Regions from separate parts of the Paraburkholderia sp. BCC1876 genome, predicted to be linked through region 1. Evidence: predicted binding sites of a transcription regulator. Region 1 holds the regulator's gene; the other holds the start of a gene.
What was found. The regulator FNR, encoded in region 1, switches genes on or off when oxygen is low (the NO sensors DNR and NnrR bind a similar motif). The targets are predictions, from matches to a motif close to TTGATNNNNATCAA.
Positions count from the first base shown of each region.

Region 1 (16,028 bases):
GCAATCACGGGCCTTGCCGAGACGTGGGGCTTCGACAAGCTTTTGATCGCCATGCTGCCGCGTCCGACCATCCGGCTTGAAGACGCGTATATCCGCAGCACGTACGCACCGGTCTGGCGCCGTACCTATGACGAACAGGGGATGGTTCATATCGACCCGACGGTTGCGCATTCCATGACGCGCTCCACGCCGCTGATCTGGTCGCCGGATATCTTCGAGACCGACGCGCAGCAGGCCATGTTTGAAGAAGCGCGCTCGCATGGGCTACGCGCCGGCGTGACATTGCCGATTCATGGCCCGAATCAGGAAGCCGGCATGATGTGCTTCGTCAACGACACCAACCCGAACGAGGCGTTCTGGCGTCATATTGACGTGGCACTGCCGAATTTGCTGTTATTGCGCGATCTGGTAATCGATACCAGTCAGAAGCATTTGAATACGCACGCTCAGACTTTACTGCCCAAGCTGACGCCGCGCGAACGCGAATGCCTGAAATGGACCGCGCGCGGCAAATCCACCTGGGAGATCTCCCATATCCTGAACTGCTCGGAAGCCGTAGTGAACTTCCACATGAAGAACATCAGGACGAAATTCGGGGTGAATTCGCGGCGCGCGGCGGCCGTGATTGCCCCACAACTCGGACTTATTGACCCGGGTTGAGCAACGCGGCGGCGTCGCGGCTGAACAGCACGCGTTCGGCACGGCCCAGGTCCGCGTCGGAAACGGTCTTGGTGAAATACAGACCCAGCAGAATCGACACCGGCGCCGGGATTTCCGCGCCCGATTCAAACCGGCTGCCGCGCGACTGTGTCACGCCAAAACGAGCCCAGAAACGGCGCTGGCTCTCTTTCTTCTTTTTGCGGTAAGCGATGATCAGCACGCGATCGACCGCCGTGGAAGGCTCGGCTGCACGGGTTTGCAGGCCGGTTTGCGGTTGCCAATGATTTTCGAGAAGTTCCATTTTCTTGTCCTGTCGGTTAAGTACGGATGCCTGTCTCGAATTCTGCGTTACCCGATAAGCATTCACACCTACCTAGGTAGGTAGGTGGCAGAGCGATTCATAATGCATAAGTTTTCCTGCGTATTGGCTACCCCCAACACGTTCAGGAGAACGTCATGCAACCAGTAATCCGGATTGGAATGCGTCAGGAATTTGACAACGAGGACATCAACGAGATGTACCGCCTGCGAGCCCGGGTATTTCAGGGGCGACTAGGGTGGGAAACGCCGACCATCGCGGGCATGGAGGTCGACGGCTACGACGCCCTCGGGCCGCTCTACATGCTGATTCAGGACGAAAACGGCCGCGTGCGAGGCTGCTGGCGCCTGATGCCGACCGAGGGTCCGAATATGCTGAGGGACACGTTCCCGCAATTGCTGCACGGCGAAGCGGCGCCCGCCGGGCGGACCATCTGGGAATTGAGCCGGTTCGCGATCGAAACCAACGGCGAAGACCAGTCGTTCGGTTTTGCCGACCTGACCATGCACGCTATCCGGGAGGTCATCCGGTACGCGATCCAGATGGGCTTCACGAGCTATGTCACGGTGACCACCACGGCGATCGAGCGGATGCTGCGCAAGACCGGCATGGAGATCAGCCGGATCGGGCCGCCGGTGCAGATCGGCGTGGAGCGGGCGGTGGCGCTGGACGTGGCCATTAGCGAGAAGACCCGCTTCGCGCTGTTTGGGCCGATGGCGGCGGCGGCTTAACCCGCGTCCGCCTTAAGCACCTTTACCCGCTTCATCGCTATTACCGCTATTACCGCTGCCGCGGCGGCACCAACGCTGCGGCGGCGGGACGGCCGCCACCTGACCGTTCACGAACCGAACATCCGTTCCAGCGCATTACCCAGATGCGCTCGCATCGCCGCGCCGGCCGCCATCGGGTCCTGCCGGCGAATCGCGTCGAACACGGCGAGATGCTCGTCCTGCACCAAGCGCTGCCGCTCCACCGTCTTCACCAACGAAAGATTGCGCGACAGATTCATGCTGAACAGGATCTGTTCTTCGATAAACGACATAACCGTGATGAAAAACGGATTCTTGGACGCGCGCGCCACCGCCAGGTGGAACATGAAGTCGTCATTCGCGCCAATTTCCTGGGTTTCGCCGATTCGTTCCAGTTGATCCAATGCATGCTGGATCGCCGCGATATCGTCGGCGTCGGCTTTTAGTGCGGCATGCTCGGCCGCGCCCGCTTCCGTCACCATCCGAAATTCATAGCAGCGGCGGATGTCAGACAGCGTCTCGAGCGGCGCGAAACGTCGCACATCCGGATCGGGTCGACGCGCGACGGTCGTGCCCGAACCATGCCGCGTCATGATGATGCCGTCCGCCCGCAGACGGGCCAGGGCTTCCCGCACCGTCGGCCGCGACGTCGCAAAGCGTTCCGCCAGCGCGTGCTCCGTGGGCAAGCGCTCACCTTCCTTGTACTCGCCCTCGACAATGCGATTCAGAATATCGCCGTAGATCTTGTCGGGGAGGCCTGTGGTTTTGCGCTCGTTCATCAGCGGGCTGAAGCAGCTTGTCTGAGTAGGTCTTAATTGTAAGGCAAACCCGGTGCTATCTTGATTGGGTTATGCGTCTCATATCTCTGCGTAAACCGTCGGCGCTAAGGCTGAAGGACAGGGTGCGCTTTGCATTGTCATCGCGAAATTTGACAAGTCTTTGATTTACATCCTGCCTGCCTGCATCTTTTTCAGCGATCATTTAAGCTCGCATCGGCAAACAATCGCCAAACCCTCTTTCAGACGCGGAGTCGATATGTACACACGCATCCTTGTCGCGGTTGACGGCAGCAATACCTCACGCCGTGCATTCGAAGCAGCGCTCGCGCTCGCCAAGTCTAACGGCGCCGTGCTGCAGCCTTTCTATGTCGTCGAAAACACGCCGCTGTATTTCGAGGCGCCCGGCTACGACCCGTCCATATTGCGCAACCGTCTCGTCGAAGAAGGCAAGGAACTCGGCGCGGAATTCGCCAAGGCCATGCTAGAGCAAGGTGTGAAGGGCGAACTCGTGGTGGGCGAAGCGTCGTCGCTCGACGACGTTTCGGGGACCGTGCTGAAGGCCGCCGCCGCATTCAACGCCGATCTGCTGGTCATGGGCACGCATGGCCGGCGCGGTGTCCAACGGATGATTCTCGGCAGCGTGGCCGAGCGCTGCGTGCGTCAGGCGAGCTTGCCGGTGCTGCTGATTCCATCCGCCGCGGGCAAGGATAGCGAAGCCGCGTGACAAATCGCGGTTAGCCGGACCCGTCGCCTGGCAATCCGTCAGTCATACGCACGGACCTGATATCGCTCAAGATGCCTAACTGTTCGCGCGCGTCATTTTGCCGCTAAATGTGCAACGTGGCCGGTGGGACAATCAGTCATTACCCTGACAACTGGCTGCAGAACATGCTGACTCCTACCACTGCCGCGCCCGTCGCTCACGCCGACGATTCCATCGCAAGCTCCACGCCGGTGCGCAGCGGCCGCCGTGCGACGACCTTTCGTCCGAGCACGCGCAGCGCCGCCCGCTGTTCGAGTTGCGCGATGCGTCAACTCTGCATGCCGCAAGGCTTGTCGCCCGACGAGTTGACCAAGCTCGAAACGCTCATCTGTTCGGCGCGCTCCGTGCAGCGCGGCGAAGCGCTGTATCGCAGCGGCGATCGCTTCGACAGCATCTACGCCGTGCGTTCCGGTTCGATGAAAACCGTCATGGCGCACCGCGACGGCCGCGAGCAGGTCACCGGTCTGCGTCTCGCCGGCGAGGCGCTCGGACTCGACGGCATCAGCGAAGACGTGCATGCCTGCAGCGCCCTCGCCCTCGAAGACAGCACCGTCTGCATCGTTCCGTACACCGCGCTCAAATCGCTGTGCCGCGAAATCGGCTCGATGCAGGAACGTCTGCATAAGCTGCTGGGCGAGCAGATTGTTCGCGAGGCCGCGCAGATGATGGTGCTCGGCTCGCTGTCGGCGGATGAGCGGGTCGCGGCCTTCCTGCTCGACGTGTCGGATCGCAATGCGCAACGCGGTTATTCGTCGGCGGAATTCAACTTACGGATGACGCGCGAGGACATGGGCAGCTATCTCGGCATGACGCTCGAAACCGTGAGCCGCACCCTGTCAAGATTTCAAAAACGCGGACTGATCGATATACAGGGTAAGCACATTCGGATCGTCGATCTGGACGGTTTGCGGCATCTCTGATCGAGCGGTCTGTACAGCCGCGCAGCGCAGCCGTTCGTCGCTTACGTCTCTCCCAGGTTCCGCCGGTTTCCGTCGACGCGTAGTCATCCTGGCACGGCTCCTGCGACTCGGGTACAGTCTTGAGTCTGTCCCCCCGCAAGGAGACCCGGCGAAATGAACCGCGACCCCGCCCCGCATCACCCGCTCGTCCAGCGCCTGATCGACGCGCGTCGAATCACCGACGATCTGTTTGCTATCGTCAAACCCGAATTTCTGTATGAACGGCCGATCCGCGAGCGTCATCGCATCGTGTTTTATATCGGCCATCTAGAAGCTTTCGATCGTAATCTGTTCGATCAACGCCTGTGCGATCTCCCGGCGTTCGACCCGCAGCTCGACCAGCTTTTCGCGTTCGGTATCGATCCTGTCGACGGCGGTTTTCCCACCGATCAACCGGGCGACTGGCCGTCGCGCGACGCGGTGCGCGATTACGCGCTGCGCGCGCGTGAGCAGATCGACCGTGAGGTCGGTGCGCTTGCGGACAAGACGCCTCCCGGCCATGCAGGTCGTGGAGGCGGCGGCGATAGTACGCAAGCGGCCGCAGCGGAACAGCTATTGAACGTTGCAATCGAGCATCGGCTGATGCACGCGGAAACACTCGCGTACATGCTTCATCAATTGCCGCTCGAACAAAAAGTCAGCGGGCTCAATGAGCCCGTGGCAACCCAGCCTGGGCGCACGGGGGCGTTAGCGTCGATGGTCCGCGTGCCGGCCGGCACGGCCGTGCTCGGCATGTCGCGCGACGCTGGTCAATTCGGTTGGGACAATGAATTCGGCGAGATGCACGTGGACGTCCCCGCCTTCGAGATCGATCGCCACATGGTGACGAACGGCGCATTTCTCGCCTTCATCGACGCAGGCGGTTATCGCGAACGGCAATGGTGGTCCGACAAGGATTGGGCGTGGAAGGAAGCCGAGCGGATCGAGCACCCCGCCTGCTGGTCGCAACGCGACGAGCGCGACCCACGCCACGAGCATGACGCGCACGATACAACTGAACTGAGAGACGCAAACGGCAAGCAACCCGCGTGGACGCTACGCACCATGTTCGATGACGTGCCGCTGCCGCTCGATTGGCCCGCCTACGTCAGCCACGCCGAAGCCAGCGCCTACGCGCGTTGGACCGGCAAAACGCTGCCCACCGAAGCGCAGTGGCAACGCGCGGCGCACGGCGCGCCGCACGCCGCGTCCGGCAATTTCGATTTCCGCAGTTGGGACCCGCGCCCCGTCGACGCCTATCCGGACAACGTCAGCGCATTCGGCGTGGAAGGTCAGTTCGGCAACGGCTGGGAGTGGACGTCGACATTGTTCGACGCGTTGCCGGGATTCGAAGCGTTTCCGTTCTACCTGGGCTACTCGGCGAATTTCTTCGACGGCCAGCATTTCGTGATCAAAGGCGGATCGGCACGCACCGCGCAGTGCATGTTGCGGCCGGCTTTCCGCAACTGGTTTCAACCGCATTACCAATATGTCTATGCCGGGTTCCGCTGTGTGAAGGCATGACGCCGGGGCAATGTCATCAACGTGATGACATTGCCCCGTCCGGCGATCTCCCTCACGCCACCTGCACCGGCCGACCGCTGCGCTCATCGGACACGTCGACGATTTTCCCGTCCCGCACGCGAACGATTCTGTCGGCCGCGTCGAAGAACCGGTCGTCGTGCGAGATGGCAATAATCGTCTTACCCATCTGCTTGAGTTCGGGCAGGAACTCCCGGTAAAACACCCGGCGGAACGTCGGGTCCTGATCCGCGGCCCACTCGTCGAGCATGATGATCGGCCGCGCTTCGAGCATGGCCTGCACCAGCGCGAGGCGTTTGCGCTGCCCGGTCGACAGATCGGTCGTACTGAAAGCGCCATCTTCGACACGAACCTTATGCGCGATCTCGAGCCGCTCGAGCGCTTCACGCGCGCGCTGCACATCGCCCGGATCATTGGTCACGAAGTCGTCGAACAGGTAGTAATCGGCGAACACCGCTGAAAACAACTGCCGGTAGCTGTCCACCCTGTCATGCCGCACCGGCTCGCCGTTCAGCAGCAGTTCGCCTTCCTGCGGCGCGTACAGCCCGAGCAACAGCTTGATGAGCGTGGTCTTGCCACAGCCGTTCTCGCCGACGATAAAAATGATCTCGCCGCGCCGCACGTCGAGATCGACCGGCCCCAGCGCAAAACCCGGCGCGCCTGTCGGCGCCGGAAACGCATACGACGCTCCCCGCAGCTCGATCCGCTCGAATTCCGGCAAGGCCGCAGCCGGCGCGTCGATCAGCAGATCCGGCTCGCGATTGGCGAACTCGGCGGACAGCTCGGCAATGCGCCGGAACGACACCTGCGCCTGGCCCAGCGCGGGCAACGCGCTCGACAACTGCTGCACCGGTCCCTTCACATACAGCAGCACGATCACGAAGCCGCTCACCACCGACGACGCCACGCCAAGCCGATGCTGCAGCGCCACCATCAAGCCGATCACGACGAAGAACAGCACCGACGACGTGCTCTCGTGCAGCCAGTAGAGGCTCATCGCCTTCGTCTTGAGTTGCGAGATCATGTCGATCGCGCCGCCGAGCTGCGCGTCATAGACACGCCGACGGCGGCCGCGATTCATGCGCAGTTCTTTCGCGCCCTCGGTGATCGAGCGATATTGCTTCTGCAGATCGTCCTGCGCGTCACGCACCTGATCGTAATAGGTGTTCCAGCGGCTCCGCGCCCAACGCGCCATCAACAGACCCGCAACGATCGCGAACGCCGCGAGTCCGAACAGCACCGGCGACAACAACAGCAGATACACGATGCAGCCCAGCGTCAGCGCAAACGCGATCGCATAGCTCGAAAAGCTGAACGTGAACACGCTGATCGTATCGATGTCGCCATTCAGCGTCGCGAGCAGCCGGTGCACGCGATGCTGTTCGATCGCGGCCAGCGGCGCGCAGACGATGCGCGACGAGATGTCTTTGCGCAACGCCGCGATGACCTTCTGTCCGACCACGCTGTTCGCGAGACCCGCGATCAGGTTGCCGCCCACGGTCAGCGCGCAGAGTCCCGCGAAGGCCCACGCGGTGCGCTCGCTCACGCCGCCAGGCTCATGGAGTCCATCGTTGACGGCGGCCAGCAGCCAGGCCGTCGAAAAACCGCCGATACAACCCATTACCGTAGCGAACAGGGTGAGCGGCCAGAAGCCGCCGATCAGCCGCAGCGCCTCGCGCATGGCGTGGCTCGCGGGCAGCGTCGACGCCGCCTTTGCTTTGTCCTTCTGTTTCGCCTGATTCATCGTACTTCTCCTTAATTCGTGTCACGCCGCGCGGCTTCAGCGGCCCAGCGACCACATCAGGTAAAGACCGCCGGCGATCATCGCGAGCAGACCGGCCGGCATCTGCTGCGGAAACAGCACGTTGCGGCTGAGCCAGTCGGACACGACCATCAGCAGCGCGCCGAGCAAGGTCGACGCCACCAGTTCCGTGGCGGCACGGCGAAATCCCATGCGCCTCGCCATATGCGGCGCCATCAGTCCGATGAACGACAACGGCCCGACGATCATCGCCGCCGCCGCGCTCAACAACGCCGCGAGCAGCAGAATCAGAAACCGCGCGCGCCGCACCGCCACCCCGAGCGACGCCGACACGGACGCACCCAGCGGAAAGATATCGAGCCAGCGCGTACACAACAGCGCCAGCGCGAACAGCACGACGGCGAGCGCCACCGCCGCGGACGCCATGTTGGCATCGATCAGATACGTGGAGCCCATCAGCAGATTGCGCAGCATCGGCGCATACGGCCCGCTGCCCGCGATCACCAGCCCGAACACGGCCTGCGACAGCGAACCCACAGCGATACCCGCGAGCAGCAGTTGCTCCGTGGCGAAGCCGCTGCGTTTGGCGAGCGCGAGCATCGCCAGCAAGGTTGCGAGCGCGCCGATGCCGCATGCGACGAACATCAGCGGCGCACCGGGCGCGCGCACCAGCAATACCAGCGCGATCATCCCGAGCAGGCTGCCGCCGCTGATACCGAGCACTTCGGGGCTCGCCATCGGATTGCCGCTCAGGCGTTGCAGCAACGTGCCGGCCAACGCGAGCAGCGCGCCGACGGCCAACGCGCTTTCGATCCGCGGCGCACGCCAGTGCCACAAGCCGGCCCATTCCGTCGACGTCGCCCAATGCCAGCCCGACACGCCGCGGCCAAAGCCCGCTGCGATTACGACAGCCACCACCAACGCGAGCGCCGCGCCGATCAGCAGACGACGCGTCGTGCGCGGCGCCTGCGGCGTGGCGAAGTGGTGCATGCGCTCCGCGTGCGGCGGCGCCGCGCGCGCTTTCAGGCGCGGCACCAGCCACAGCAGCAACGGACCGCCGAACAGCGCGGTGGCCGCGCCGGTGGGCAGCAATTCGCCGGCCAGTCCGCCGACCTGCTGGATCGCCTGATCGGTGGCCCAGAGCAGTAGCGCGCCAATCACCGGCGCCCACGTCAACTGGTCACGCAGACGACGCGCGCCACAGGCTCGCGCAATAGCCGGCGCGGCGAGTCCGATGAAACCGATCACGCCGACCGCCGCGACGACGAACGCCGTCAACGCGACCGCCGCCGCGAGCGCGAGAAAACGTGTGCGCGTGAGCGACAGGCCGAGACTGCGCGCACCGGCGTCGTCGAGACCGGCCAGCGTCAGCGGCCGCACGAGCGCGGCGCACAGCGCCGCGCAAACCACCACGCGCGGCAGCAGCCACAGCGTGGTGTGCCAGTCCTGTTGCGCGAGCGCGCCGCCGCCCCAGATGAACATCGCCGTGAGCGAGCGTTCGTAGATGATCGACAGCGCGAGGCTGATCGCGCCGCAATACAGGTTGACGATCATGCCGCCCAGCACCAGCGTGGTCGGCGCGAACGCGCGCCGCGAAGCCAGTGCGAAGACGAACAGCATCGCGAGCGAGCCGCCGGCCAGTGCGACGCCTTCGCGCCAGGCCAGCAGCCACGCGGGTGCCCACAACGTGGCCAGCAACAACGCGAGATACGAGCCTGCCGACACACCCACGGTCATCGGTTCGGCGAGCGGATTGCGCAACACCTGCTGCAACACCACGCCGGCGAGCGCCAGCGCCGCGCCGCAGAGCAGCGACAACGCGAGGCGCGGCAGCCAGCTGTAGTGGACCACCATCGCGCGAATATTGTCGACGTCGGGCGCGAAAATCGCCCGCAGCCAGTCGGATGGCGGCAAGTGGGACGCAAGGCCGCGCAACGTCAAGGCCGCCGCGAAGACCAACAGGCCGAGCATGGCCAGCAACGGACGGCGCGCATGCCACACGCCCGGCGTGCGGCCGAGGGAAAGATCATGCATCGTGCGCCTCCGGCAATAGCACATCGGCCAATTGGCGCGCGAAACGCGCGCCGCTGAAAAGCGCGCCGCCCTGCGACACCTTGGGCATGCCGGCCACGCGCTGCGCGCGCACGAACGGCAGACTGCGCCACAGCACGCCGTCGGCGAGCGTGGCGCGGGCCGCTTCCGGCAGCGGTTCGATATAGACGAGGCGCGCGTCGGCCACATCGGCGAGGCGCGTGAAATCCGTCACGGCGTAGCCGCGCGCGTTGGTCTCGTGAGTCCAGGCGTTGCGCAGACCCACGCGCTCCATCACGTCGCCGAACAGACTGCCCTTGCCGTAGACGAGCAGATGACGGTCGTCGACGAACTCGACCATGAACACCGGTTGTCGTGCGATCGACGCGCTGCTCGCCGCATTCGACGCGAAACGTGCGCGCACGGCCTCGAGCGCGGCATCGGCCGACGCGAGCGCCGCGTCGCCTTGCGGCTCGCGTCCGAGAATTCGCGCGAGACGCCGCGTTTCATTGCCGATCTGTTTCCACGGCTCGACACCCGCTGCGGATAAAGCGATCGTGAGGGTCGGTGCGATCCGGTGCAGTTGTCCAAGTAGCGGCTGATGCGCGGGCGTCACCAGCATCAGATCGGGCCGCAACTGTTCGAGCAGTTCGAAATTCGGCTGATACAGCAGTCCGATGTCGACCACGCCCGCCGGCAGCGGCGGCGCGACGTTGGTGCGCCGATACCAGTCGGGCACCGACGTGGCGAGCGGCGTCACGCCGAGAGTCAGCAGCATTTCGGTGAGACCGAAGTCCATCACCACGATGCGCGACGGCACGGCCGCCGGTCGCGCATTCACGCCAGAAGCGGAGCCAGAAGCGGAAACCCGCGCCGCCGAAGCAGCGCTCGCCGCGCCGGCAGCCGCCCGTGCGGACGCGCCCGTCAGCGCGCAAGCCAGCCCGGCCACCGTGAGGCCGAGCATACGACGTCGTTGCATGTGCGCTCTCCTCAACTCGGATAACACACGGGCACACCGCCGCGCGTGTTCTGCACGGTTTCCATCGGCACGCCGTAAATGGATTGCAAGACCTCGGGACGGCAGATTTCAGCGGGCGTGCCGCGCACCAGCAGATGACCGCTATGCAGCGCGACCATCTCGTCGCAGAAACGCGCCGCCATGTTGATATCGTGCAGCACCACCACCACGCCGAGTCCGCGGGTCTCGCTCAGACGCCGCACGAGGCCGAGCACTTCGAGTTGATGCGCGATGTCGAGCGCCGAGATCGGTTCGTCGAGCAGCAGGCAGTCGCTGTCCTGCGCAACCAGCATGGCGAGCCACACGCGCTGACGCTCGCCGCCCGAGAGCTGGTCGACGTAACGCTGCGCGTAGTGCTGCACGTCGGTGAGCGCCATGGCCTCATCGACGGTTTGTGCGTCTTTCGCGGTGAAACGACCGAGCGCGCCGTGCCACGGATAACGGCCGAGTGCGACGAGTTCGCGCACCGTCATGCCGTCGGCGGCAGGCGGCTGTTGCGGCAGATAGGCGACCTTGCGGGCGAATTCGCGCGACTCCCAGGCGTCGAGCGCGCGGCCCGCGAAGCGCAGCGTGCCGCGCGTCGGCGTTTGTTGACGCGCGAGCACGCGCAGCAGCGTGGTCTTGCCCGAACCATTGTGGCCGATCAGGCCGCAGACACGACCACGCGCGAGCCGCAGACTCACGTCCGCCAGCAGCGTACGACCGCCCGCTTCCACGCTCAGACCCTCGGCTTCGTAAAGCGCTTCGCCCTCGCGTTGCAGGCCTTCGCGAGCGGATTCCATCAACGCCGTTGCCAATCCTTTTCTCCTGTGAAACCAAAGCGAGCCCGCTACGCGTCGTCGACGCGTAGCGGGCTCGATGCTCATGCCAGTTTTACCACTGATACTTCGCGGTGCCGAGCACGCCGATCGTCGAACCGTAGTAGCACGCGCCGCCCGAACAATAGGCCACGTACTTGCGGTTCGCGAGGTTGGTGCCGTTCAGCGCGAACTTCCAGTTGCTGATGTCGTAGTGCACGGCGGCATCCAGCAGCACGACGCTGCTCACGTCGAACGAATTGGCCGTGTCGCCCGCCGACATGCCGATATAGCGCACGCCGCCGCCGAAGCCGAGCCCACGCAGCGGACCCGTATGCAGCGTGTAATCGGCCCAGATCGACGCCAGGTTACGCGGCGCGAACGTGGGCCGCTTGCCGAGCTGCGATGCCACGTTGGACTTCGTGACCACCTGATTCAGATACGTGTACGAAGCGATCGCCGACAGACTGTCGGACAGTTGCAGGCGGCCTTCGAGTTCGAGACCGCGCGAGCGCACTTCACCCGTTTGCACCGCATAACCCGGGTGCAGCGAGTCGGTAGTCGACACGTTCTGTTGCGTCAGGTTGAACAGCGCGGCCGTGAACAAGGCGTTGTAGTTCTTCGGCTGATACTTCACGCCGACTTCGTATTCCTGACCGGTGGTCGGCACCAGCGCCTGATTCGCGAAGTTCACGCCAGTGGTCGGCTGGAACGATTTCGCGTAGACGAAGTACGGCGCGATACCCGAGTCGAACAGGTACGACAGGCCGCCGCGCCACGTGAACGCGTGCGGCGTCTGGTTCTGCACCGAAGCCGCGGTCGGCGTGACCGACTGGATATTGGTCGAACTCCAGTCGTTGCGCGCACCGAGCGTCAGCAGCCAGCGGCCGTATTCGATCTGATCCTGGATATAGACGCCGACCTGATCGGTGGCCGTGTCGACGCGCTTGGTGGTCGCCGTGATCTGGCGGAGCGTCGAGTAGTCCGGCGCAAACGGATTGAGCGTACCGACCGCCCCCGTCCCCGAGTTCGCACCGTTCAACAGGCGCTGATAGTCGAGCCCGAACAATACGGTCTGCTTGACGGCGCCGGTCGAGAACTTCGCCTCGATCTGGTTATCCATATCGAACTGACTCAGATGCTCGCGGTCCAGGAACGCGTTCATGGTCAGCACTTTGTTCGACCCCGCCACCCAGTTGCCGAAGAAGGTCTGGTGATAGTCGATGTCGTCGTGCATGTAACGCGCGTTCGAACGGAACGTGAAGATCGGGCTGATCTTCTGTTCGAACTGGTAACCCACGGCGTACTGCGTGCGGCGGAAATAATCGTCGTTCGGATTGCCGACGTAGGTCCCCGTGCCGATCTTGCCGTTCGGGTTGAAGGTGGCCACGCCGCTCACCGGCAGCGAGTCGAACAGGCCGCCCGCCGGGTCGCGCTGGTATTGCGCGTACAGCGTCAGCGAGGTGTCCTTGGTCGGACGGATCGTGACGCTTGGCGCGATCGCGAGACGCTGGTCCTTGATGCCGTTCACCTGAGTATCCGAATCGCGGCCGAGACCGGTCACGCGGTACAGCACGGTGCCGGCCTCGTCGACCTTGCCGCCCATATCGAAGCCCACTTCATAGCGGTCGTGATTGCCGAACTGCAGCATCAACTCGTGCACGGAGTCTTCGGTCGGCATCTTCGACACCAGATTCACGATACCCGCCGGGCTGCCCGCGCCGTACAGCACGGAAGCCGGGCCGCGCATCACGTCGATACGCTCGAGGAAGTACGGGTCGATCCGCGGATTCGCGTAATACGCGCTCGGCTGCAGGATCAGGCCGTTGAGATAGGTCGAGTAGTCGAAGCCGCGGCCGCGCAACTGGTCGAAACGGAAGTCGGTCGAGTCCTGCGAATAGACGCCCGGCGTGTAGCGCAGCGCCTGGTCGATGGTCGTCGCGCCCTGCTGATCCATCTGATCGCGCGTCACCACCGAGATCGATTGCGGCGTACGCACAATCGGCGTGTCGGTCTTGGTCGCCGTGAGGCTACGCTTGGCCACCACGCCCGCGATCGGGCCGGTCGCCGACGACTCACGCGAAGCGTTCACGCTCACGGCCGGCAGCGTATTGCTGCTCGCCGCGTTCGTGCCGCTGGCCTGCCCCACCGGCGCGCTCTGACGAGTCGCGCTGTCGGCGGCGCCCGACGATTGCGCATGCGCAATCGAGGAAAGCGCCAGCGGCATGCTGAGCAAAACGAGTCTCACCGGAAGTCCGCGCTGCCCCGTACTTTTGTTTTTCTTACATCCCTTCATCGTCGATTCACCATTGAATGTTAATGATAATGAGTCTTATTTCTTATGCAACAGCGATTTGTCCCACGGCAAAACAACGCCGTGGGACTGCGCAATGCGCGGGCTTGGGGGATGGACTATTTAGATTTTAATCAGGCGTTGCGTCCGGGAAAGCACGGCCAGTTTCCGCGCACACCTGTCGATTTCGGATGATACAGACATGTCCTTTGCAGAGGCGGACGTTTTTATGCGTCACATGGACACTAAATGACCGATCCAGACGATAATATCGAAAATACCGAATCGAATGGACAAATCTCTCGTGAAGCCCGTTGCGCATGCCAGCCCGGTCGGCAGTCCCGTGACCGTGACGAATTCCGCCGCCTTGGCGAATCCCACTGTTAAAGCGTCGACCGACAGCCGGCCGGATCTGCCGATCGTGTTCGGCCAGGCGATCGAATACGAATCCGGCGCGCGCGAAATCGCCCACACGCATCCGCGCGCGCAACTCCTGTACGCCACCAACGGCGTGATTCGCGTGCGCACGCCCGGCACCAGTTGGGTCGTCACGCCGGACCGCGCGTTGCTGGTGCCGCCGCGCGTCGAGCATGAACTGGAGATGGTCGGCAAAGTCTCGTTCCGCACGGTCTATGTCGACCCGTGCCCGATGTGCGGCGACGAGGAAGGCCGCCTGCTGGCGGTGAACGCCCTGCTGCGCGAGGCGATTCTGGCGCTGGTCACGCAACCCGCGCGCAACCCGCCGCCGGGCAGTCTCGCCGACGTGCTCGCCCAACTGATCGTCCATCTGCTCAGCGCGGCCGCCACCGAAGACCTCGGCTCGATCCTCGACCAGGCTGCCCGTCTGCCGTTGCCGCAGCATCCGCGCTTGCGCAAGATTTGCCAGGCGCTGATCGACGAGCCGGCCAACAGCGACTCGCTGGAATACTGGGGCGACCGCATCGGCGCAAGTTCGCGCACGTTGGCGCGGCACTTTCAGCGCGAGACCGGCATGCCGTTCGCCAAATGGCGCGAGCAGATGCGCGCGTCCGAAGCGATGTGCCGCCTGTCGACCAGCACGCCGATCACCGAGGTGGCCGCCTACCTCGGCTACGCGGACGCCAACACGTTCGCGGTGATGTTCAAGCGCGTCCTGCATATGACTCCGTTGAAATATCAATCGATGATGAACCCCGCGACCGCGCCGCTGGACGCGCTGCAGGGCTGAGCGGCGCGCGCCGTCCGAGCGTCCGGACTCGCGCGCACCGCCCCGGCCCGCTTAGCGCGCCGCGTCGTCGAACGCCTCGCGCAACGTCGCACCTAGCGATTCGAGCAGCGCGGGATGCCACGCGATGTCGTCGTGCGCCGCGTCCACCTCGACCGAGCTGGCGAGCTTCACACCGCTGCTCTGCCAGCGCGCGAGATCCTCGGCCGCCGACCGCGACGCACCGCGCGCCGCCCACCAGAAGGACAACGGCGCGCGCGGCGCAGCCGGCCAGTGCCGACGCAACGCGAGCGCGGCATTGGCTTGCGCGAGCGCCGCGTGTTCGACCAAAGCGGAGGCCGAGGCGGACGGCAACGCGCCGTCGTCGGCTTGAGCGAGCCATGCCGGAACGCGGGCAGCCAAAGTGGCTACTTCTTCCGGCGTGGCTTGTTCCCGCCAGGCGGGCTGCGCGGCCATCGTTGCCGCCTCAGCCGCCGTTGCTGCCATTGCTACTGTGACCGCCGCAGATGCCGCAACCGTCTTCCCGTTCACCCCCGCCACCTCGGCCGAGCCAACCGCATCAGCCGCCGCGTCCGGATGAATCGACACATCGAGCAGCCCGACGAACGCGACCTGCTCGCCCTCGTCCTCCAGCACACGCGCCACTTCCGTCGCGATCATCCCGCCGAACGACCAGCCGAGCAGCGCATACGGACCACGCGGCTGCGCGCGCCGGATCGCGTCGGCATACTGACGCGCCAGCGCTTGCAGTCCGGTGAAACGCCAGGACTCGTCGCTAAAGGCCGGATACTCGACGCCGACCACTTCCACTTGCCCCACCAGCATCTGCGCGAGCGCGCGATAGCCCGCCACCAGGCCGTAGCCCGGATGAATCGCGAACAGCCGATGCGGCGCATCGCCCGCATTCAGACGCACCAGATGACGCGGCGCGGCGGCCTCGTCGACAGCGTTCGAAGCAAACGCATCCAGCGCCGCAGCCAGATCGGCGAGCACCGGATGCTCGAACAGCATCCCCACCGCGAACCGCGCAAAGCCAGCGGCGCGCGCCAGTTCCGCCACCCGCAGCGTCGCGAGCGAGTCGCCGCCCTGCTCGAAGAAATGCGCGCGTGAGCCGACCGGGGCGCCGCCCAGCACGGTCTGCCAGATCGCGGCGAGCCGCACCTCGGTCGGCGT
Region 1 is NZ_CADFGI010000001.1:1,380,254-1,396,281, forward strand. Features, by position in the region: gene HWY05_RS06005 (LuxR family transcriptional regulator) at 1-660, shown strand, start outside; gene HWY05_RS06010 (hypothetical protein) at 644-961, opposite strand; gene HWY05_RS06015 (acyl-homoserine-lactone synthase) at 1,117-1,710, shown strand; gene HWY05_RS06020 (FadR/GntR family transcriptional regulator) at 1,818-2,507, opposite strand; gene HWY05_RS06025 (universal stress protein) at 2,764-3,231, shown strand; gene fnr (fumarate/nitrate reduction transcriptional regulator Fnr) at 3,396-4,190, shown strand; gene HWY05_RS06035 (SUMF1/EgtB/PvdO family nonheme iron enzyme) at 4,344-5,732, shown strand; gene HWY05_RS06040 (cyclic peptide export ABC transporter) at 5,785-7,494, opposite strand; gene fhuB (Fe(3+)-hydroxamate ABC transporter permease FhuB) at 7,531-9,546, opposite strand; gene HWY05_RS06050 (ABC transporter substrate-binding protein) at 9,539-10,522, opposite strand; gene HWY05_RS06055 (ATP-binding cassette domain-containing protein) at 10,534-11,343, opposite strand; gene HWY05_RS06060 (TonB-dependent siderophore receptor) at 11,435-13,606, opposite strand; gene HWY05_RS06065 (helix-turn-helix transcriptional regulator) at 13,941-14,858, shown strand; gene HWY05_RS06070 (non-ribosomal peptide synthetase) at 14,910-16,028, opposite strand, start outside.

Region 2 (16,028 bases), 1.2 Mb from region 1:
ACCTAAACGAGGTGACGCTACGTGCGTAACCTGACACTGATCGGCTCGCTAACCCGCCACGGCCGCGGTGCAGACGCTCGCCTTCCTGAGCTGGCCGGGCAGCGTGCGCGAACGCTTCAATACCGCGCTGCTATGCTAAGCAGCGGGCGAAGGAATGGACCGCGTTGTCGTGCCTATACGCGCACAAATTAACTGAAGATCGCCAATCTATTCGACGAGTCGGACGTTATCGCTTGAGGTTCGCTACTAGCGCGCCCTACCCGCACAGTTTGCCGATATCCATATCGATTATGGTTGTTTGTTCAATCAGTTCGGCTTGCTTAAGGTGACTTGCCACCTCGCTTCTCGCACCGGCAAATCATCCCCGACTTCAATAAAACTGATTTGAACAACCATGAAAAAAATCATCTTCGCCTTTGGCGTGTCGTCTCTTCTGGCCGGTACTGCCAGTGCTCAAAGCAGCGTCACGCTGTACGGCATTGTGACCGGCAACGTGACGTATTCGAACAATGCGCAAACCGCGGCGACGTCGGCCTCCGGCAAACCTAAAGGCGGTGCACAGGTCGCGCAGCTCGACGGCGGTTCGTCGGGGCTGTCGTCAAGCCGCTGGGGCCTCACCGGCGCGGAAGATCTGGGCGGCGGACTGAAGGCGATCTTCAAGCTCGAAAGCGGCTTCAGCGTGAATAGTGGCGCGCTTGGACAAGGCGGCACCGAGTTCGGCCGTCAGGCGTGGGTGGGATTCACCGCCGACAAGTACGGCACGTTCACGCTGGGGCGTCAGGCCGATACGTCGGTGGAGTTCATCTCGCCGCTGCTGGCCGGCTGGTACTGGGGCAACCTCGCGATCCACCCCGCCGACTACGACAACCTGAACTTCACGCACCGTATCAACAATACGGTCAGGTACCTGTCGGATTCGTTCAGCGGGTTCCGCTTCGGCGCGTTGTACAGCGTGGGCGGCGTGGCCGGGAATGTCACGCAGAATCAGTTCTGGTCGACCGGTTTGAGTTATAGCGGCGGGGCATTTGCCTTCGCGGCGTCGATCATCAATGCGCGCAATCCGAATTCGTCGCTCTACGGTACGAACGCCAATGCGAGCGCGACCGGCAATAACCTCGGTTCTGCCGGCTCGGCCACGGCCGCGGAGTCCAATCCGGCGATCGCGGGTTTCGCTTCGGCGCATACGCAACAGACGGTGTCGGTCGCGACCACGTACACGGTGGGCGGTGCGATCTTAGGCGCGGCTTATTCGACCACACAGTTCCGCGGGCTCGGCTCGAACGCGTCGCTGAATACGCTCAACTACAGCGGCTCGACGACACTCAGCACGGTCAGCGCGAGTCTGCGTTATCAGGCGACGCCGTACCTGCGCTTCGGCACGTCGTTCGATTACACGCAAGGCGGCAGTGTGGGCAGCAAGGGCAATGCGAAGTACGAGCAATTCAATCTCGGCAGCGCGTATTCGCTGTCGAAAGCGACCGAGCTTTACCTGACTGGGGCATTCCAGCATGCGAGCGGCACGGATTCGCTGGGCCGTCCCGCGGTCGCGGCGATCGGCTATCTGACACCTTCCGCGACGGACAGGCAGGTGGCGGTATCGGCGGGGCTGAAGCATCTGTTCTGATGCACTCGAATGACAGGGCCTGTTGCATGGATGGCCCTCTCCTACCTGATGCGGGACCGTGGATGCGCTGCATTCCGACGGTCCCGCGCCAGTATTTTCATCACCGGCTTTAGCGTGCCAGTTCAGCCTCGATTGCCGCAACGAGGCGCGGGTCATCGGCGGTGACATCGGGAGAGAAACGCCCCACCACGCGACCGTCGCGACTGACCAGGAATTTTTCGAAGTTCCACAGCACGTCGGGTACCGCGTTGGGTTCGATGCCGTAGCCCTTCAGCCGTTCGCGGAACGGACCCTCGCCGGTGGCGTCGGGCTGCGCGGCCGTCAGCGTGTGATACAGCGGATGCTGGTCGGCGCCGACCACCGATATCTTCGAGAACAGCGGGAATTTCACGTCATAGGTGCTGGTGCAGAAGGTCTGGATTTCCTCGTCGCTGCCCGGCTCCTGGCCTTTGAAGTTGTTCGCCGGAAATCCCAGTACTTCGAGACCGTCGCCGCGTTTGTCCTCGTAGAGTTTTTCCAGACCTTCGTATTGCGGCGTCAGCCCGCATTTCGAGGCCACGTTCACGACCAGCAGCACCTTGCCTTGAAACGGCTTCAGTGTTTGCGGCGTGCCTTCAATCGACGTGACGGGTACATCGTATAAGGCTTGACTCATGGATCACCTTCGGTTGGTTGAGGGATGAGACACGATACGCCGCTTTCTGGATTTCGGCAGAGCACGGCATGGCCGCCCTTCAATATCCTTATTCCTATTGATTGGTTCGCCTGGTTTCGGCGGGACGCTATTGTCGAGCGCTCGTACGGTCTCACTCACTCCACCCAAAACACAATGAGAGTTCAGTCATGAAACTACCACGTTCGCTACGCCTCACCGGCTCAGTTCTGCTCAGCGCGATCGCGTCGATCGCCATGGGCTTCAGCACGCTCGCATTGGCCGGCGTCGCGCTGGATCTCAGTCCGCAGCAACCGGACCGGATCCGCGTGCAAAAAGATCCGGCGGCCGTGAAAGCCGTGTCCGCGCAGTTTCGTTTCGTGAAAGACGACACGCTGACGATCGGCATTCATCCGACCATCCCGCCGATCAGCACCTATGCCACCGACGCCAAAACCGTAGTCGGTTTCGATGCCGACCTCGCGCAAGTAGTCGCGGATAGCCTGGGTAGAAAGCTGGAGCTGGTGCCGGTGGCATGGGCCGACTGGCCGCTTGCGCTGGAGTCCGGCAAGGTCGACGCGGTGTTGTCGAACGTCACGGTAACGGAGGAGCGCAAGCTCAAATTCGATTTTTCCAGCTACCGTCAGGATCAGGTTGGCTTTTACGTGAAGTCCGATAGCAAGATCGTTTCGCTGAAGGAGCCGAAGGACGTGGCCGGCCTGCGAATTGTCACGGACTCCGGCACCAACCAGGAAAAGATCCTGCTGGCGTGGGACAAGGAGAATGTCGCGCACGGTCTGAAGCCGGTCGCCGTCCAGTACTACGACGACGTTGCCGTGAGGAATCTCGCGCTTCAAGCCGGCCGCGCCGATGCCGTCTTCAGCGTCAATGCGACCCAGGCTTATCAGGCCGCGCAGCAAGGCAAGACCCGACTGGTCGGCACGGTAAGCGGCGGCTGGCCGCGCACCGCCGAACTCGCAATCGCGACGCGCAAAGGCAGCGGTCTCGCCGATGCGCTCACCACCTCGTTGAACGACCTGATTGCGTCAGGTACGTACACGCGTGTGCTGGACCGATGGAATCTCGGTTCGGAGGCGATCGCGCGGTCGGCGACTAATCCACCGGGGTTGCCGAAGCTCTGAGGCGGTTTCGCGAGCAAGCGCTCAGCGCGCGGCGCTGAGTTTTCGGGCTCGACGCCGCAAGTAGAGGTTATTGAGGATCAGTGCGAGTCCCGTCGTACACGCACCGGCAATCTGCGCGCGCGCTGGAACGACGCCGGTCAGCGACGACAGCACGAACGTCGTGACCGGCAGGACGTCCATGAAGAGCACGCCGTTGAGCGGCGTCAGAATCCGGTTGCCCATATTCCAGAACAGAATCGCGACGAAACCCGCAATCGGACCCATATAGAGCAGATGCGGCGCGATGGCCCACAATTGGCTGCCCGACGGCACGGGGACGACATGCAACGCGAACAGCAAAGCATTGAGCCCGAGGATTGTCGTCAAGCCGAGCCACAAGGTCACTGTGGTGTACTTCAGCGCCGACCAGCGCTTGAAGTGCGAGGCGCTGAACGTGTAGATGACCCAGCAGAGCGCGCCGACCAGAATCAGGCCATTCGCCGAATAGTGCTGCGGTTCGTGCAGCGCCGACACGACATCGCCTTTCGTGACCACCAGCGAGACGCCGACGAACGACATCAGAATGAAGAGCAGCGTCACCACCGGCGGCATGCTTTTGCGGACCAGCGAGTTCAACAGCAAGCCCATCATCGGCTGGGTCGCCATCATGATCGATGCGGTCAGCGCGCCTTGCGGGCCGGCGAGTTGCTGACCGAGAAACACAAATGAACCGAAGCCGCAAAATCCGACCGAGCCGAGCAGCCAGGCCAACGCAAGCGATCCGCCGTTCGGTCGCCATGCGCCCTTGCCTTCCTTGATTACCAATAGCGCGAGAAATGCCACGCCCGCGATCAGATAGCGCAGCGACGTGAAGGTGAACGGGTCGACGTGCGTCAGCGCGTCCGTCATCACGGGGAACATGATGCCCATCAACACGGTCGCCGCGACGCAGAACAGTACGCCTTTGCCATAGGAACCATGAGCGGCCGGCGTTGTGGCGCTTGCGGCTTCGGCACGACCGGCGGTGACTGTCGATAATCCAGGCGGCGTATTCATGAATGATCGTTCCAGAAATGGAGAAAAAATTTTAGAGCAACGCGCGCATCGTCATTTCAACGACGGGCACGAGATCTTTCTCGTGGAAATTCGCTTTGCCCAGCACACGAAAACCCTGGATCACGCACAACAGGAAGGTGCTGACCGCTTGCTCGTCGAGCGTGCAATTAAATTCTCCCGCTTGCTGGCCGCGGGTCACGGCAGCCGCGAGGTGCGACGCGATACGGCGCAAAGTGGCTTCGATATGCGGACGCAAAGCTTCGTCTGCGGGCAGCAGTTCGATGACGGCGTTCGTGATGAAACAGCCGTGACGTTGCGACAGCTTGGCTGACACCCTGGTGTAGTGCAGCAACGCCTGGCGTAACGCCTCTTGCGGCGACTCCGCCGCTTCCAGCCGCTCTTTCACGCGGGCGACCGCCCCATCCGCATATTGACCGAACGCAGCGACGAGCAGACCGTGCTTGTCGCCGAACGCACTGTAAAGACTGGCACGGAATAGACCCGTGGATTTGCACAGCGTCTCGATCGACGTAGCGTGATAGCCCTGCTGCCAGAAGACCCGACCTGCCGCTCGCGTGACTTCGTCGATATCGAACTCGCGCGGGCGTCCACGCTCGGCGGAAGCGGACGATGAGGGCGTGGGCGGGCTATGTCGTGGCATGGTGTGCGGATATTAAGACTGATCGTTCCACAAAGCAAGCGGACTGAAGGCCATATCGCCGAAGGAATTCGGCTTCCTTGCCGTGCCCTGGTACATGAGCAGCCTGCCCGTTTTCGGCTCGATCTGTATTTTTGCATTGTCCGTACTGGGACTGGCAGCAAAGATAAATGGCGGCAGCGCATCGACCGCTTTTGTCGCGCCAGTCATGTTTGGATCAGCGCTCTATGACTTCATCCAAATAGTCATGTCAGCGAGAAAATTGAAAAAATAGACGGACTGTTGTCCACTCGCCGACGCACAGAAATCGCCCATTCTTGCCGCGTCGAAATGGCACACCGCACGCCTCAGCAACCGTCTACATCTTGCCCATACCGGGCCGCCCGATCCCATCATCCTCAGATGAAACAGGGCGCCTGCGCGCCACGGACATCGGCGAGATCGCCGAGAAAACCGCAAACCCCAACACCATCGCGCAGATCGCACCAGCCGCGGCAAGCCGAAACATCAGCGTCTGAAAATAAGCCTCGGGCACACCAAACGCAAAGATCGAAACCAACGCGCCTAACTGGATGACAACCGCAGACATCGACGCGGTCACCAGACAGGCGCGCAACCTGACGGTAGTGGAAAGCTTCATGGGCTGCTGCCTGATAAGCAAAACGCGACGAGCGTTGCGCGCGCAACCAACCGTCCCAAACGACGAAACCGTCCGGGCGGCACACTACGCACATCACAGTACGCACATCAACCGACGTTCCAGCCTATCAAGCGAACCTTAATGGAACCTGATGCGGCGAGAATCTTCGCCGCACGAATCCCAGATCACCAGCGCACGCGCCCTAAGCCCCACGCGGACGCTTCACGCGCGCCCGCAGCGCCTCGATCTCGTCCAACAGGTCGAGCGCAAGCGCGATGCCCGGCGGGTTGATCTCCAGATCGTGCGCGAGGCGCTGCGCGGTTCGCACGCGCCGTAGCGCGACGCCGCTAAATCGCCACTCATCGGGCCGTTCGCCCGCGGGTTCGAACACGCCTTCGGAAACCCACAGCGTCATCTCTTCCGCCGACGCCCCGCTCACCCGGCACAACTCGACCAGCGTGAATTCGACGTTTTCATCGACGATCTGGCCTTCCATGTAAGTCGTCACAGTGGTCTCCTTCACGAGGATGATCCATAAAAGTGCGCGCGCGGATCGAAGCTGAAAGACCGGCGCATCGTCTCGTAAGCGGCCTTCGCGGCGTCGCTGTCCGCGGGCGGCAGCACGAGATTCAGCACCACGTACAGATCGCCCGGCGGGTTGGCGGGAATCCCCTTGCCTCTCAACCGTAGACGCCGTCCGCCTGCCGAGCCGGCCGGCACGGTCATCTCGACGGAACCGTCGACGGTCGGCACCGTGACCTGCGCGCCGAGCGCCGCTTCCCATGGCGCGACCGGCAACTCGATGGAGACGTCGCGGCCATCCACGCGAAAACGCGGATGCTCGCGAAAGCCGACTTCGAGGTAGAGATCGCCGGCGTTTTCGGGCGTCGAGCCGGGGCCGCCCTGGCCCGCCAGCCGCAGGTGCTGCCCCGCGCGAATGCCTTTCGGAATGGCGACGTCGAGCGTGCGCGTTTCCAGCGTGACATGGCCTTGCGCGTCGACCACCGGCATCTGTAGGGAAATGGAGCGCTGCGCGCCCCGATACGCGTCTTCGAGATCGATCAGCACCTTCGCGTGATGATCTTCGCCGCGCATGTCGAACGGCCGGTGCTGCGCCTGCGTCCCATGTCGGCCCTGCGGGCCGTGCGCGCCGCCGCCGAACATCTGCTCGAAGAACGACTGAAAATCGGCCTGCGCGCCGGCCTCATCACCCGCACCGCCTGCACCGCCCGCGCCACGGCCATGGAATTCGAAGCCCTCGTCCCAGTTCGGCGGCGGCTGAAATTCCTGACCGTTGCGCCATTCGCTGCCCATGCGATCGTAGGCGGCACGCTTCTCCGGGTCCTTGAGCACTTCGTAGGCTTCGCCCAGTTCCTTGAAGCGCTCCTCGGCGTCGGCCTCCTTGCTGACGTCCGGGTGATACTTGCGCGCGAGCTTGCGATACGAGCGTTTGATGTCGTCCTGAGACGCACCGCGCTCAAGCGCAAGCACCTCGTAATAGTCCTTGTATTTCATCCTGGCGGCAGCTCCTTGAGGTCAGGAAGCAGCCGTGCGGCGCCTGCGCGCCGCACGGCAGTCACCGTTTTACTTTATACCAATCTGGGCGGCCCGCCAGTGGCGCAGCCCATATGGAAACCCGCCCCAACCGACGGCGGTCCATCAAATGCCGGGCAGTACCGGATACGGCTCCGTGTGGTCTTCCACCCGCTTCACGCCAGGAATACCTTCGGCCGCCACCCGCACCGCTTCGACGGCTTCCATCGAATGGAACACGCCCCAGAGGTGAATCACGCCGTCCGTCACGACGACGTTGCGCCCCGCGAACGCCCACGTGTGACCGGCCAGTTCGCCGAGCAGCATCGCGCGGATCTCGCGGTCGGAGAAGGTGGTGTCGGGTGCCGGTTCCTCGGGCAGGCTCGCCAGCGCCTGAACCAGGTTGGCGCGGCTGACAATGCCGGTGAGCTGTCCCGCCTTGGTGACCGGCACGCGTTTGATGCGACGTGTTTCGAGCAGGTTGGCGATTTCGCCGAGCGGCATGTCTTCGTCCACCGAGACCACCGGGCTCGACATGATGTCCTGCACGTGCATCGCATGTGACTTGACGTAGCCGCGGGCGTCGTCGTTCGTGGAGAACAGTTCGAGCCACGACGATCGGCGGCGTTGTTCGGTGCCGATCTCCACGCGATGCAGCAGATCGCCTTCGCTGATCATGCCGATCAACTTGCCGGCTGCATCGACCACGGGCGCGCCGCTGATCTTGCGCTCCACGAAAATGCGCGCGACTTCGCGCACGGTCATCTCGGGTTTGACGGCAATGACGTTACTGGTCATCACATCGGCTGCACGCATGATGAATCTCCCTGACGGTTGCGTTGAATGTTTTGCCGCACGCTCACTCCGCGCGGCGCGTTGCCTGAGCATGGCCGTGAGGCCGTATGACGCACGGCGGTTATGACACTTCGATAATCACTTTCAGCGCATGCGTTTCGGCCGCGCGGCTGAAGGTGTCGTAAGCGCCGGCCATGTCTTCGAGCTGGAAGCGATGCGTGATGAGCCGCGTGGGATCGATGCGTCCCGCGCTCACGGTTTTCAGCAGCATCGGCGTGCTGATCGTGTCGACCAGCCGCGTGGTGATCGAGATATTGCGGTCCCACAGCTTGTCGAGATGCAGATCGGCCTTCACGCCGTGCACGCCGACGTTGGCGATCACGCCGCCCGGCGCGACCAGCGCTTCACACAACTCGAAGGTTGCGGGCACACCCACCGCTTCGATCGCGCAGTCGACGCCGATCTGTCCGGTCAGCGCGAACACCGCGTCGACCGGATCGACCCGGCCGCTGTCGATGCACGCCGTGGCGCCGAAGCGGCTCGCCACCTCCAGCCGGTTCGGGTCGAGATCGATCATCACGATCTGCGCCGGCGAATAGAGTTGCGCGGTCAGCAGCGCGGCGAGGCCGATCGGCCCCGCGCCGACAATCGCCACGGTGCTGCCGGGCTGGACCTTGCCGTTCAGCACGCCGCACTCGAAGCCGGTCGGCAGAATGTCCGACAGCATCACCAGCGCTTCTTCGTCGGCGCCGGCGGGAATCGGGTACAGACTCGTTTCGGCGTGCGGGATGCGCACGTATTCGGCCTGGGTGCCGTCGATCCGGTTGCCGAGAATCCAGCCGCCGGTGGTGCAATGCGAATACATCGAGCGGCGGCAGTAGTCGCAGCGGCCGCACGACGAAATACACGAAATCAGCACGCGGTCGCCGGCCTTCAGCGTCGACACCGCCGCGCCGACTTCCTCGATCACGCCGACGCCTTCGTGGCCAAGCACGCGTCCCGGCTCGCAGCTCGGCACGTCGCCCTTGAGGATATGCAGATCGGTGCCGCAAATCGTGGTGCGCGTCATGCGGACGATCGCATCCGTGGGAGCGATGAGGGTGGGCATCGGCCGTTCGTCGAGCGACTTCTTGCCGGGACCGTGATACACGAGCGCTTTCATGTGCTGCCTCCGTGGTACGCAATGAGCAATGAGCTTGCAGGACTGACTTTAAGCTCGTCCACGCCCTGCCCATTGACGTGCATCAAGCGATCCCTTTGCCCGCCGAAGCCTCGCTCGCTGCGACCGTTGCTTGATCCAACGCAACCGCATCGGCGCGGGCCGCGCGTATGTTGAGCCGACGTCCGCTGTCCGTATTGGGGGCATGGCGGCGTTTATCGAAAGGACCTCCCTCGTGCAAAAAACTGATCCGCTTCACCACGCAACTCGCCACGCCGACCTCGCTACCGACCGACTCGCCGACACGGCGGACGGCCAGTTCTACCTGGTCGGCGGCGGCATCGCCGCAATGGCGGCCGCGGCCTTCCTGATCCGCGACGGCCGGGTACGTGGCCGCGACATCACGATTCTCGAAGCGCTCGACAAACCCGGCGGCAGCCTCGACGGCGCGGGCACGGCGCAAAGCGGTTACGTGGTGCGCGGCGGGCGCATGCTCGAAAGCAAGTATCTGTGCACCTACGATCTGTTCTCGTCGATCCCCACGCTCGACGACAGCAAGAGCGTCACGCAGGAAATCTTCGACTGGACCGAGACGATCCGCACCTCGTCGACTTCGCGGCTGGTCAGGAACGGGCGACGCGAAGCCGCGCCCGCGTACGGGCTCGACGAAAAACATCTGCTCACGCTGGGCCGTCTGTCGATCGAACCGGAACGGATGCTCGCCGACAGCCGGATTGCCGACCACTTCGACGCGTCGTTCTTCGAGACCAATTTCTGGCTGATGTGGTGCACGACCTTCGCGTTCCAGCCGTGGCATAGCGCGGTCGAATTCCGCCGCTATCTGCTGCGTTTCGCGCATATGTCGGCGGGCTTCAACCAGTTGCACGGCATCATGCGCACGGTCTACAACCAGTACGATTCGATGGTGCTGCCGCTGCGCCGCTGGCTGGACGATCACGGCGTGGTCTTCGAAGCGGACACCTGCGTGACCGATCTGCTGGTCGACGAGACGGACACGCTCAATCGCGTGCGCGGGCTGGTCTGCGAAACCGCGCAGCGGCGTGTCGAGTTGCCGGTCGGCCCCGCCGACAAAGTGATCGTCACGCTCGGTTCGATGACCGCCGCGTCGAGTCTGGGCGGCATGGATCGCCCCGCGCCGTTGAACACTGTGGACAGCACCGGCGCCTGGCGTCTGTGGAAAAACATCGCCGCCGGCCGGCCCGAATTCGGCCACCCCAGCGTGTTCGCCGATCACACCGATGCGTCGAAATGGCTCTCTTTCACCGTGACGCTGCGCGATCCGACGCTGTTCCGGCTGATCCGCGATCTGACCGGCAACGTGCCGGGCGAAGGCGGTCTGATCACGTTTCCGGAATCGAGCTGGCTGGCCTCCATCGTGTTGCCGCATCAGCCGCATTTCATCGGCCAACCGGCCGACGTGCAGGTGTTGTGGGGCTACGGATTACGCGTCGACGAGCCGGGCGATTTCGTCGGCAAACCGATGCACGCCTGCACCGGCCGCGAAATCCTGACGGAGATGCTCGGTCATCTGCAGATCGACGCCGAAGCCGCTCGAATCCTCGATCACGCCAATTGCATTCCATGCATGATGCCGTTCATCACGAGTCAGTTCCTGCCGCGCAAGCATGGCGACCGGCCGGCCGTGACGCCGGAAGGCTGGCGCAATCTCGCCTTCATCGGGCAGTTCTGCGAGTTGCCGGACGATGTGGTGTTCACGGTGGAGTATTCGGTGCGCTCGGCGCAGAACGCCGCTTATGCGTTGCTCGATCTCGATCGTGCGGCGCCGGCAGTCTACAAGGGGCAGCACGATCTGCGGGTGGTGCATCAGGCGTTCTCTTCGCTGCGGGACCGGACGTAGAGAGCGTGATCTGAATCAACGCCGCGCGGCCTCGCGCTCATAGACTCGGGGCACACGTTTGTGCGTCGCATGTGCGTCGTTCGTTCACTTTCGGAGCCTTGCCATGAGCTACAGGACCCTCGTCGTTCATCTGGATACGAGTCTGCGCGCGCATCCGCGTCTGGAACTCGCTATCACCCTCGCCAGACAGTTCGGCGCGCATCTGACCGGCGTGTTTGCGCTGTACACGCCGAATCCGCGTTCGCTCGACGTGATGTCCGGCACGTCCGGTTACTTCGAGGCGCACCAGCAGTTGCGTGCCGAGCGGCGTGGCGCGCTCGAACGGCTCTTTCATGCGGAGCTGAAGCGCGCCCAGGTGCCGGGCGAGTGGCTCGCCACCGATCAGGCGGCCACGCTCGCCATGCCGCAACTGGGCCATTGCGCGGACCTGATCATTGCCGGTCAGGACGACCCGCAGGATCCGGAGGCGTACGTCGGCGACAATTTCGCGGCCAACCTCGTGCTGTCCGCCGGCCGGCCGGTGCTGCTGGTGCCCTACGCGGGCAGCGTCGAGTCGGCCGGGACACACGTCCTGGTCGGCTGGGACGGCAGCCGCGAAGCTGCCCGCGCGGTCCACGACGCGCTGCCGTTCATGCGCTCGGCCGCGCGTATCACGGTCGTGGCAGTGAACGGCGCGCATCGCGACGCGACGGCGCGGATTCCGGTGGCCGGCATTGCCACGGCGATCGCGCGGCATGGCGTCCATGTCGAGACCCGCGACGTCACGGTCGATTTGGAGGCGTCGGTCGGCGATACGCTGCTCTCGGAAGCGGCCGGACTCGGCGTGGACCTGCTGGTGATGGGCGGCTATGGCCGTACGCGCTGGCAGGAACTGGTGCTGGGCGGCGCGACCCATACCGTGATGCAGTCGATGACCTTGCCGGTGCTGCTGTCGCATTGAGCCGGCGAGCCGGGGCATCATGTCGGACGCACTGGTACGAATCGCGCAAATCGCGGAAAATGCGCGGAGCGGGTTCGGCGCGCGGCTTGCATGAGTAGGCGCCGCGCGGCCACCGCTGATCGTTGACTACTGCTTTGCTGGCCGCGCTCGTCCGTCGAGATATCGCGCCGTTCCTGATCCGCCCCGCGCTGTTATCGGTACGACTTGCGGATCGATCTTCACTCCAGGAGGCGCCCATGCCCTGTCGCGGTAAAACGCCCCTCACACCCGAATCGCCTTCCGCGTCGCCAACGCCTGCGCCCGCGCGCGCACCGACCACCCAGCGGTTGCGACGCCCCGCCCTGATCGCGGCGACGACACTGGCCGTCGCGCTGGCCATTGCATTTACCGCGTGGCAGTGGGCCGTTTCAAGTTTCGCCGGCGACACCCCCGCGGCCGCTCACACCCTGCTGGCCGCGTATGTGATCGCAGCCTGCCTGCTCTGCGCCCTCGCCTTCGTCCTGGCGCTGCAGCACGGCGGCTCCAGCGCGAGGAATGAGGCGCTCGACCAGTCGAGCCTGAACGAAGCGCGCATGATGGGCATCATCCGTTCGTCGATGGAAGCGATCATCACCGTCGACGAACGCCAGAACATCGTCATCTTCAATCCCATGGCCGAGCATGTGTTCGGCTGCAGCGCGCACGAGGCGATCGGCGCGTCGCTGGCGCGCTTCATCCCCGAACGGTTTCGTGCGGGCCATGACCGGCATGTCGCCCAGTTCGGCGTCACCGGCGTCTCCGAGCGGCAAATGGGCCGGCAGCAACGCGTGCTATTCGGCCTGAGAAGCAACGGCGAAGAGTTTCCTATCGAAGCGTCGATCTCGCAGGTGCGCGACGGCGACAGCAAGCTCTACACGGTCATGCTGCGCGACATCACCGAGCGCTTCGAGGCGGAAAGCGCGCAACGCAAATCGCGCGAGGAATTGCGCGAACTGTCGGCCAATCTGCAAAAGGTGCGTGAGGAAGAGAAGACCCGCATCGCCCGTGAATTGCATGACGATCTCGGCCAGCAACTGACCGCGCTGAAAATGGACCTCTCGTCGGTCGAGCAGGCGCTGGACACCCGCACCGACCCCGAGGTGCTGCAACAGCTCGGCGGCATGCGCCGGCTGATCGATGCAACGGTCGCGTCGGTGCGGCGGATCGCCGCCGATCTGCGGCCGGTCATGCTCGACGACCTCGGCCTGATTCCGGCGATCGAATGGCTCGCCAACGACTTCACGAACCGCTACGGGATCGATATAGATCGCGACGTCGAGGTCGGCGAAGCGAATTTCACCCCGGCCGGCGCGACCACGCTGTTTCGTATCGTGCAGGAGGCGCTGACCAACGTCGCGCGTCACGCGGAGGCCACGCTCGTCACGCTCACCGTGCGGCTGGACACGGACACCTGCATCGTGCGGATCGCGGACAATGGCCACGGCGCGAGCCGTTCCACCGCGCCCACCGAAAAATCATTCGGCTTGCTCGGCATACGCGAACGCGCGCACATGCTGGGCGGCACCGTCGACATTCATACGGTCAACGGCCAGGGTTTCGCGCTGACGGTGCGCTTCCCGGCCACGGCCGTGCAACAGCAGGAGATGGAAACATGATTCGAGTGCTGATAGCCGACGATCACGCGCTGGTGCGCGACGGTCTGCGGCATATCCTGCGCAACGCCGACGGCTTCGAAGTCGTCGGCGAGGCCAACGACGGCGCGAGCGCGATCGCGCTCGTCCGCTCGCAAGCCGCCGAGGTACTCGTGCTCGATCTGTCGATGCCCGGGCGCAACGGCGTCGAACTGATCAAGCAGATCAAGGAGGAAATGCCGGCGCTGCGAATTCTCGTGCTGACCATGCATGCCGAGCAGCAATACGCGGTGCGCGCATTCAAGGCGGGCGCGTCGGGCTATCTGACCAAGGAAAGCGCCAGTGCGGAGCTGGTCGCGGCGGTCTCCAAAGTGGCGTCCGGCGGCGTCTACGTGAGCCTCGCCATGGCCGAGCGTTTCGCGCAGAGCCTCAACGAGCCGGCCGACACGCTGCCGCATCAACGGCTGTCAGATCGTGAATTCGACGTGTTTCGCCGCATCGCCGCCGGCCAGACGCTCACCGAGATTGCCGGCGAACTGTGCGTCAGCAGCAAGACGGTCAGCACGTACAAGACACGCATCTTCGAGAAAATGCAGATGCCGCATGAAGCCGCGCTGGTGCGCTACGCGCTGCGCCACAAACTGCTCGGCGACGACGACGAAATTTGACGCCCGGCTTATCTGCAACGCCCCCGCTGTTCTTCTGACTGCAACACCTTCGTGTAGGAAATTCCCTACACGACTTCCTCCTCGCCTACCTGAAGTTCGTTCAGCGCCGATTTCTTTTTGAGATAGCGCGCCCGATACTGCCAGCCATGAACTCAAGCCCGTCACAACACGCGTTGCGCGTGTTCCTCGTCGAGGATGCGCTGGCCATTCGGGCGCGCATGGCGGCCCGTCTGGGTGCGATCGAAGGTGTCGAAATCGTCGGTGAAGCCGAGGAACCGGACGCCGCGCTCGCGGCGATCGGCGCGACTGCTGCGGACGTCGTGGTACTCGATCTGCGCCTCGCGGGCGGCACCGGTCTGGAGTTGTTGCAGCGCCTTGCGCAGCGCAACTCGCCGGTCGTCACGATGGTGCTGACGAACCATTCCGGCGCGTGGTTCCGGCAAGCCTGCCTGACGAACGGCGCGCGCTATTTCTTCGACAAGACCAGCGAATTCGATCTTGCCTGTCACACCATCAAGCGACTTGCCCACGCGCATTGCGCACGGGATCTCTATCATCTGGGAGCACACCATGTCTGATGTTGCCGACTACCTTGAAACCCGGCCGTTAACGCCGGCCGCGGCTGTCGTGCCGATCGTGCCGATCTCGTCTTTAACGGGCGCCGCCGTGTCGCCGCAAGCGAAACAGGCCGGGCTCGCGGCCCCCGACGCGAAACGCGCCGGCGTGCCCTGCTCGAGCTGCGCGATGCATTCCTTCTGCATGCCGGAAGGTTTGACGAGCGCCGAGGCCGAGCGCATCGAAGCGTTGATCTGCCCGTCGCGCACCATCCGCAATGGCGAGACGCTGTTTCGCACCGGCGATTCGTTCCAGAGTCTCTACGCGGTTCGCGCGGGTTCGTTCAAGACCATCGTGATGCATCGCGACGGCCGCGAGCAGGTCACGGGCTTTCATCAGGCCGGCGACATGCTCGGGCTCGACGGCGTCTGCTCAGGCCACCATAGTTGCGACGCGGTCGCGATCGAAGACAGCCAGGTCTGCATCATCCCGTTCCATCTGCTCGAGGCCATGTGCCGCGACGTCAAGGTCGTGCAGCAGCACGTCCATCGCATGATGGGCGGCGAGATTGTGCGCGAGGCGACGCTGATGATGCTGCTCGGCACGATGTCCGCCGAGCAGCGCGTGGCGACCTTCCTGCTGAACCTGTCGGGCAAACTGCAGAAACGCGGTTACTCGCCCGCCGAATTCCATCTGCGCATGACGCGCGAAGAGATCGGCAGCTATCTCGGCATGAAGCTCGAAACCGTCAGCCGGATGTTGTCCAAATTCCAGAAAGACGGTCTGGTCGACACGCACGGCAAACAGATCCGGATTCTCGACATGGAGGGTCTGCGTCGCGTGTAGATGCAACGACGCTACGGCACGGCGAAACGCAGGCGCAAACGCTGAGATTCAAGCGCTGAGATTCAACCGCTCAGACTCAAGCACTGTCGTGAGGCGTCGGAATCAGCAGCGCAACGAAACCGATCACGCCGATCACCAGCGCCGCCGCGCCGTAGTGAATGAAGCTGGGGCTGTCGTCCAGCAGGCCGCGGATCGCCGCGCCGATCCCCGCCAATGCCGTGAACACCGCCACCACCGCGCAAACGATTCTGGGTTCGCCACTGACCATGATGTCCTCCTGGGCCGAGGCACG
Region 2 is NZ_CADFGI010000001.1:204,569-220,596, forward strand. Features, by position in the region: gene HWY05_RS00755 (ABC transporter ATP-binding protein) at 1-1, shown strand, start outside; gene HWY05_RS00760 (porin) at 395-1,624, shown strand; gene HWY05_RS00765 (glutathione peroxidase) at 1,734-2,279, opposite strand; gene HWY05_RS00770 (ABC transporter substrate-binding protein) at 2,534-3,418, shown strand; gene HWY05_RS00775 (DMT family transporter) at 3,440-4,453, opposite strand; gene HWY05_RS00780 (TetR/AcrR family transcriptional regulator) at 4,485-5,114, opposite strand; gene HWY05_RS00785 (hypothetical protein) at 5,127-5,321, opposite strand; gene HWY05_RS00790 (hypothetical protein) at 5,470-5,751, opposite strand; gene HWY05_RS00795 (chaperone modulator CbpM) at 5,954-6,283, opposite strand; gene HWY05_RS00800 (DnaJ C-terminal domain-containing protein) at 6,271-7,266, opposite strand; gene HWY05_RS00805 (CBS domain-containing protein) at 7,411-8,100, opposite strand; gene HWY05_RS00810 (zinc-dependent alcohol dehydrogenase family protein) at 8,201-9,241, opposite strand; gene HWY05_RS00815 (oleate hydratase) at 9,474-11,117, shown strand; gene HWY05_RS00820 (universal stress protein) at 11,221-12,057, shown strand; gene HWY05_RS00825 (PAS domain-containing sensor histidine kinase) at 12,294-13,691, shown strand; gene HWY05_RS00830 (response regulator transcription factor) at 13,688-14,335, shown strand; gene HWY05_RS00835 (response regulator transcription factor) at 14,482-14,913, shown strand; gene HWY05_RS00840 (helix-turn-helix domain-containing protein) at 14,906-15,736, shown strand; gene HWY05_RS00845 (DUF2964 family protein) at 15,813-16,004, opposite strand.
Region 2: the regulator FNR is predicted to act here: its motif matches at 9,314-9,327, upstream of HWY05_RS00815 (oleate hydratase).